DNA from 2 places in the Rossellomorea sp. RS05 genome. Region 1 is predicted to be linked to the other one. Evidence: a T-box and tRNA genes for the amino acid it is inferred to sense, from the RefSeq annotation. Region 1 holds a T-box; the other holds one or more tRNA genes.

Region 1 (3,383 bases):
TTTCGACGGTGTTGTGCTCTGTCATGAACGACAAAAAGCTCAATCCACGCCAGAAGAAACGCACGGCCATCTGGATGATCGGCTCGTCCGTCTCATTGGCCGCTGCACTGGCAATCGTTGAATATAGCGATACGGTCGCGGCGTGGCTGTCGTAATGTCCGCTGACGCAAAAAGGACTTCCCATCCCGGGAAGTCCTTTTTCACATTACCTTTCGTTCATTCACACATACTGGATACGGAAGTATTTCTTCTTCCCTCTCCGGATGATGGTGAATTTGTTTTCGATTTTATCCTCTGCCCCCATGACGTGCTGAAGATCCGTCGTGCGTTCACCGTTGATGTAGATCGCACCATTGCCGACATCTTCACGCGCTTGGCGTTTCGATGGGGAGATCTTCGCATCGACGAGGAGGTCGACAAGACCGAGCTCCTCAGAAGCTGACGCTTCCACCGTCGGGACGTCCTTGAAGCCTTCAAGGATTTCAGCCGCAGATAGGGATTTGATGTCGCCGCTGAACAATGCCGCTGAGATCCGGATCGCCTGGTCCAGGGCCTCTTCACCGTGAATCATCTTGGTCATTTCTTCACCGAGGGCTTTTTGAGCTTTACGCAGATGAGGCTCTGTTTCAACGGATTGAGCAAGCGCATCAATCTCCTCATGAGAGAGGAAGGTGAAGTACTTCAGGTATTTCACCACATCGGCATCCGCCGTGTTGATCCAGAACTGGTAGAACTCGTACGGTGATGTCTTTTTCGGATCGAGCCAGATCGCACCGCTTTCGGTTTTCCCGAATTTCGTTCCGTCCGCTTTTGTAACAAGGGGGATGGTGAATCCGAATGCCTTCGTATCCTCATCATGCGTTTTGCGGATCATTTCAAGACCGGTTGTGATATTCCCCCACTGGTCGCTTCCTCCGATTTGAAGCTTGCAGTTGTAGTGATCATACAGGTGATTGAAGTCCATCGCCTGAAGAATCGTGTAGGTGAATTCCGTGAATGAAATCCCGGACTCAAGACGGGATGAGATCGTGTCTTTGGCAAGCATGTAGTTGACACCGACATTCTTTCCGAAGTCTCGAAGGAAGGTCACCACATCCATGGATCCGATCCAATCATAGTTATTCACCATCACGGCTCCATTTTCACCTTGGAAGTCGAAGATGCTTTCAAGCTGCACCTTGATGCATGCAACATTTTCCTGAATTGCTTCAACGGTCTGCAGCTTGCGTTCTTCGCTTTTTCCGCTCGGATCCCCGATGAGACCCGTGGCTCCACCGACAAGCACAAGGGGGCGATGCCCAGCATTCTGGAAGCGGCGCAGCGTCAGGAACGGCAGAAGATGACCGATATGCATGCTGTCTGCCGTCGGATCGATCCCGCAGTAGATCGAAATGCTTTCCTTCTCCAATTGTTTCTCCAGTCCTTCGGCATCCGTCTGCTGGTACGTGATGCCCCTCCAGTCCAAATCCTTCAATAATTCCATTTTTCCATTCCTCCTTATCGTTTAGCGCATAAAAAAAGCCCCTGCACAAATATGCAGGGACGCTGTTCGCGCGGTACCACCCAAATTAAGGACTAAGCTGTCCTTCACTCTTTTGAAATAACGGCTCTTACCGTTTGCTGCTACTTGGGTTCACAACAAAAGCTCCGGGAGGTAATTCGTCTGCGTGCCGTGCCGATTTTCACCACCCATCGGCTCTCTGGACGTTACGGAGTACACAAACTACTTATTCCCATCATTGCGTATCACATTTCAATCACTCTATATGGTTTTTATCATATTCCGCGAGAATAGTCAACGACTGCCCCTCCAGCCGTCAGACTTTTTTCCACTTTTTCCGACCGCATTCACCCTATTATGCTATAATGGGAATGTTCTGGAGGGGATGAATAAATGAACGAAAAATGGAAATTATTTCTCGATAAAATAGATCCTGTACTGAGACCATTCAGGAGTCCGAGATTTCAAAAACGGACCCGGATTACATATGGCGTGCTGTGGAACCTGCTACTGATCATCATGGTCACAGCCGTCCTCGGCTTTGCCTTCGCCGGGGGAGTCGGGGCCGGCTACTTTGCCTCCCTAGTCAAAGACGAGCCTCTGCGCCCCTATGAAGAAATGAAAGATGATATCTATAACTATGAAGAAACCTCCCAGCTCTACTTTGCCGATGAGGTATATCTCGGAAAGCTCCGTACCGACCTCGAGCGGGAAGAAGTGAAGCTGAAGGATGTATCGGTGGATCTACAGCATGCGGTCATCGCAACGGAGGATGAGTACTTTGAAGAGCATGACGGAGTAGTACCGAAAGCGATCGTGCGGGCCGTGATGCAGGAATTCACCAATTCCTCCACTCAATCAGGCGGAAGCACACTCACCCAGCAGCTCATCAAAAACCAGATCCTTACGAATGAAGTATCCTTCGAACGGAAGGCAAAAGAAATCCTCCTTGCCATGAGACTGGAGCGGTTCTTTGACAAAAAAGAGATCCTGGAGGCCTACCTCAATATGGCCACTCTTGGCCGGAATTCATCCGGTCAGAATATTGCCGGCGTCGAGACTGCCGCCGAGGGGATCTTCGGTGTGAAAGCAAAAGATCTTTCCCTTCCGCAAGCCGCCTTCATCGCAGGGCTTCCACAAGCACCTTTCACCTACACGCCCTATACCAATCGGGGTGAGCTGAAGGAAGACCTGGAAGCTGGATTGAAGCGGAAAAACACCGTTCTGTTCCGGATGCATCGCGAAGGATACATTACGAAGAAACAATATGATGAAGCGGTCGCTTATGATCTAAAGAAAGATTTCATCAAGAAAAAGAAAACGCCTCAGGAAAAGTATCCTTGGCTCATGGCTGAACTTGAAAGCCGCTCCATCGATATCCTGACGGAGGTCCTTGCCGAACAGGACGGCTATTCGAAAGAAGACTTGGAAAATAGCGATAAGCTGACGAAGGAATACAAAATCCAGGCTGACCGTAAGATCCGCTCCGGTGGATACAAGATCCATTCGACGATCAACAAAAAGATATACGATCAGATGCAAAAAACGAAAGACGAATACAATATGTACGGGGTCACCAAAACGAAAACCGTGACCAATGAAGAGACAGGAAAAGAAGAAACCGTGGAAGAACCCGTCCAGGTCGGTGCCATCATGATCGAGAATAAGAGCGGACGGATCATCAGCTTCGTGGGAGGTAGGGACTTCAAGCTTGAGCAGACCAACCATGCCACCCAATCCCTTCGTTCCAACGGTTCGACGATGAAACCTCTCCTCTCTTACGCACCGGCCCTTGAATATGGGACGATTTCGCCAGGAACACCGATTCCTGATGTGGAATTCTCCGCGGCAAGCGGGAGCGGAGCAGCCTGGTCACCGAAGA
Region 2 (3,383 bases), on a different contig from region 1:
GATGCGGTATAATAATACTTGTCCTTTTGAAGGACGCACATAGTCTGGTGACATTGGCGAAGAGGTCACACCCGTTCCCATGCCGAACACGGAAGTTAAGCTCTTCAGCGCCGATGGTAGTTGGGGGATCTCCCCCTGCGAGAGTAGGACGTCGCCAGGCGGTACATTCCACAGTAGCTCAGTGGTAGAGCTATCGGCTGTTAACCGATCGGTCGCAGGTTCGAGTCCTGCCTGTGGAGCCATTATATGGAGAGCTGTCCGAGTGGCCGAAGGAGCACGATTGGAAATCGTGTAGGCGGTTTATAGCTGTCTCAAGGGTTCAAATCCCTTGCTCTCCGCCATATAAGGCCCGTTGGTCAAGCGGTTAAGACACCGCCCTTTCACGGCGGTAACACGGGTTCGAATCCCGTACGGGTCACCATTTTCAAACAGAAAGAATCAGTGGAGGATTAGCTCAGCTGGGAGAGCATCTGCCTTACAAGCAGAGGGTCGGCGGTTCGATCCCGTCATCCTCCACCATTGTTTTTTCACGAAGCGAAGCGTAGTGAAAATAACGTTCCATGCGTTCTTGAACTTAACAGGTTAAAGAATGGAATCAAACTTTTATTGTCGCGGGGTGGAGCAGTTCGGTAGCTCGTCGGGCTCATAACCCGAAGGTCGCAGGTTCAAATCCTGTCCCCGCAATACCGTTTTGATCCGAGAGGATTGGGATGTAGTGACATTGATAGCATATTTGCTATTAAAAGAACATTGATCTTTATTTTCGCTAATGCGAAAAAAAGTTGGTCCGGTAGTTCAGTTGGTTAGAATGCCTGCCTGTCACGCAGGAGGTCGCGGGTTCGAGTCCCGTCCGGACCGCCATTTTTCATTTTTAATAAAAATATGCAATGGCTCAGTAGCTCAGTTGGTAGAGCAATGGACTGAAAATCCATGTGTCGGCGGTTCGATTCCGTCCTGAGCCACCATTTTTTTGTGCCGGTGTAGCTCAACTGGTAGAGCAACTGACTTGTAATCAGTAGGTTGGGGGTTCAAGTCCTCTTGCCGGCACCACTGATTTTTTTAGCTGGAGGGGTAGCGAAGTGGCTAAACGCGGCGGACTGTAAATCCGCTCCTTCGGGTTCGGCAGTTCGAATCTGCCCCCCTCCACCATTTAGTACAGGGGCATAGTTTAACGGTAGAACGAAGGTCTCCAAAACCTTTGGTGCGGGTTCGATTCCTGCTGCCCCTGCCATGGCGATTGTGGCGAAGTGGTTAACGCACCGGATTGTGGTTCCGGCATTCGTGGGTTCGATTCCCATCAGTCGCCCCATATTTTTGTCACATTTTTCTCTGTGTGTCATATACTAACAGTGGGCTATAGCCAAGCGGTAAGGCATCGCACTTTGACTGCGACATGCGTTGGTTCGAATCCAGCTAGCCCAGTAGTGCGGAAGTAGTTCAGTGGTAGAACACCACCTTGCCAAGGTGGGGGTCGCGGGTTCGAATCCCGTCTTCCGCTCCATAGAAAAATGGCGGCATAGCCAAGTGGTAAGGCAGAGGTCTGCAAAACCTCTATCACCGGTTCAAATCCGGTTGCCGCCTCCATATTGTTTTTAGACGCTTGCCGGTGTGGCGGAATAGGCAGACGCGCACGACTCAAAATCGTGTTCCGTAAGGAGTGCCGGTTCGACCCCGGCCACCGGTACCATAAGCGGGTGTAGTTTAATGGTAAAACCTCAGCCTTCCAAGCTGATGTCGTGGGTTCGATTCCCATCACCCGCTCCATCTTACATATTCAGACTTCCAACAGATTTGTTGGAAGTCTTTTTTTGTAATGCAGGAGAGAATATCTGGAAACCCCATCCGTCTCCTTATATACTGGACATAACGTATAGATCATTAGGGGGAAAACGTATGAACATTCAATCTATCCAGTTGAGCAGCAACCCGCAATCGACGCTTACAGCTTATTTATTGGATACAACCAAGCGTATGAAAAACATTACCACCCGTCCTGCCGTTCTGATCCTGCCGGGAGGAGGGTATTACTATACATCCGACCGGGAGGCAGAGCCTGTAGCCATGGCATACTTGTCAGAAGGCTATCATGCATTCACCCTACGTTATTCGGTAGGAGAAGCCAAGAGGTTTGAAGATTCATTCAGGGATGCTGAGGAAGCTTTAGCTTATATCAGGAATCATGCCTCTGAATTAGGAGTGGATCCTGAGCGTATCGCGGTAGTCGGCTTTTCCGCTGGGGGGCATCTGGCCGCTTCGCTGGGTACCATGGGTACCTACAGACCGAGAGCCCTGATCCTTGGGTATCCTTGTATTCTTTCAAACCTTGAGGATGTGCTGGCATTCTCGGTGCCATCCCTCGAAGAGAAAGTTGATGGGAACACACCTCCTAGCTTTTTGTTTTCAACTTTTGAAGACCGGATTGTACCAGTTGAACATACGGTGGAATTCATAAGGGCCCTCACCCGTGCTGGCGTCCCCTTTGAATCTCATATTTTTCAGCATGGTGTACACGGACTTTCCCTAGGGAAGCCTTTGTCATCGGCTGGACAGCGTTCAATGGTAGACGATGATTTCTCACAGTGGTTCCAGCTCAGCATCTCCTGGCTCCACCGATTGATGGGAGACTTCCCCCTAGACCGTGAATAATAGATATAACTCACTCCCGCTTTACTCAGGCGGGGGTCTTTTTTTTGATCCCTAAAGAGGTCAATATCGTGCCCCATCCATGTCAACTCAGTTGACTATAAAAAGTAAGCGTTTACATTATAATGAAAAAAAGCGCGACCGAAGGGGGAGAAGAGATGGAACCAAAGATAGAGACGGGACCGGTCAGGCCAGAAGCACAGCTGAAGCCTGTTCCTAAAAAAGGACTTAAATGGAAGAACATATTGACCTATAGTGCCTTCGTGGGTCCGGCACTAGTGTTCTTCCTGGTTATTCAGATCATCCCATTCTTGATGGGACTGTATTATTCATTTACATCTTGGAACGGGGTCAGTTCAGCTGTGGAGTGGGTTGGATTCGATAATTATATCCGGATATTCACCGATGATCAGGTGTTCTTCCAATCCTTTATGTTCACAACGAAGTTCATGTTTGCCGCAGTGGTGATCAGCAATGTGATCGGGTTCGGGTTTGCCCTTCTCTTGAATGCCGCCTTGAAGACGAGGAATATCCTGAGGACCGTATTCTTCTTGCCGAATGTCATCGGAGGCCTGCTGCTTGGATTCATCTGGCAGTTCATCTTTGTAAAAGGGTTTGCTTCGTTGGGAAATGCAACCGACCTTTCTCTGTTCAAGATGCCTTGGCTTGGAGATGAGAAGACCGCTTTCTGGGGCATCGTCATCGTCTTCGCTTGGCAGATCAGCGGTTATATGATGGTC

Evidence for each region. A T-box is a leader RNA that pairs with one kind of tRNA and senses whether it is charged. The one in region 1 lies ahead of tyrS (tyrosine--tRNA ligase), so its partner is inferred to be a tRNA-Tyr.
Region 2: it has a tRNA-Tyr gene. The T-box ahead of tyrS (tyrosine--tRNA ligase) is inferred to sense a tRNA for this amino acid. The anticodon was not compared.

Annotation. Positions count from the first base shown of each region.
Region 1 covers NZ_JBDKWY010000003.1:256,283-259,665, forward strand. Annotated here, with positions in the region: gene ABJ225_RS11125 (hypothetical protein) at 9-155, shown strand; gene tyrS (tyrosine--tRNA ligase) at 221-1,483, opposite strand; T-box leader at 1,536-1,749, opposite strand; gene ABJ225_RS11135 (transglycosylase domain-containing protein) at 1,895-3,383, shown strand, end outside.
Region 2 covers NZ_JBDKWY010000001.1:364-3,746, forward strand. Annotated here, with positions in the region: rRNA gene rrf (5S ribosomal RNA) at 44-160, shown strand; tRNA gene ABJ225_RS00015 (tRNA-Asn) at 168-242, shown strand; tRNA gene ABJ225_RS00020 (tRNA-Ser) at 249-341, shown strand; tRNA gene ABJ225_RS00025 (tRNA-Glu) at 347-421, shown strand; tRNA gene ABJ225_RS00030 (tRNA-Val) at 444-519, shown strand; tRNA gene ABJ225_RS00035 (tRNA-Met) at 611-684, shown strand; tRNA gene ABJ225_RS00040 (tRNA-Asp) at 785-861, shown strand; tRNA gene ABJ225_RS00045 (tRNA-Phe) at 890-965, shown strand; tRNA gene ABJ225_RS00050 (tRNA-Thr) at 975-1,050, shown strand; tRNA gene ABJ225_RS00055 (tRNA-Tyr) at 1,066-1,149, shown strand; tRNA gene ABJ225_RS00060 (tRNA-Trp) at 1,158-1,231, shown strand; tRNA gene ABJ225_RS00065 (tRNA-His) at 1,234-1,309, shown strand; tRNA gene ABJ225_RS00070 (tRNA-Gln) at 1,351-1,422, shown strand; tRNA gene ABJ225_RS00075 (tRNA-Gly) at 1,427-1,501, shown strand; tRNA gene ABJ225_RS00080 (tRNA-Cys) at 1,511-1,584, shown strand; tRNA gene ABJ225_RS00085 (tRNA-Leu) at 1,603-1,687, shown strand; tRNA gene ABJ225_RS00090 (tRNA-Gly) at 1,691-1,764, shown strand; gene ABJ225_RS00095 (alpha/beta hydrolase) at 1,894-2,646, shown strand; gene ABJ225_RS00100 (carbohydrate ABC transporter permease) at 2,802-3,383, shown strand, end outside.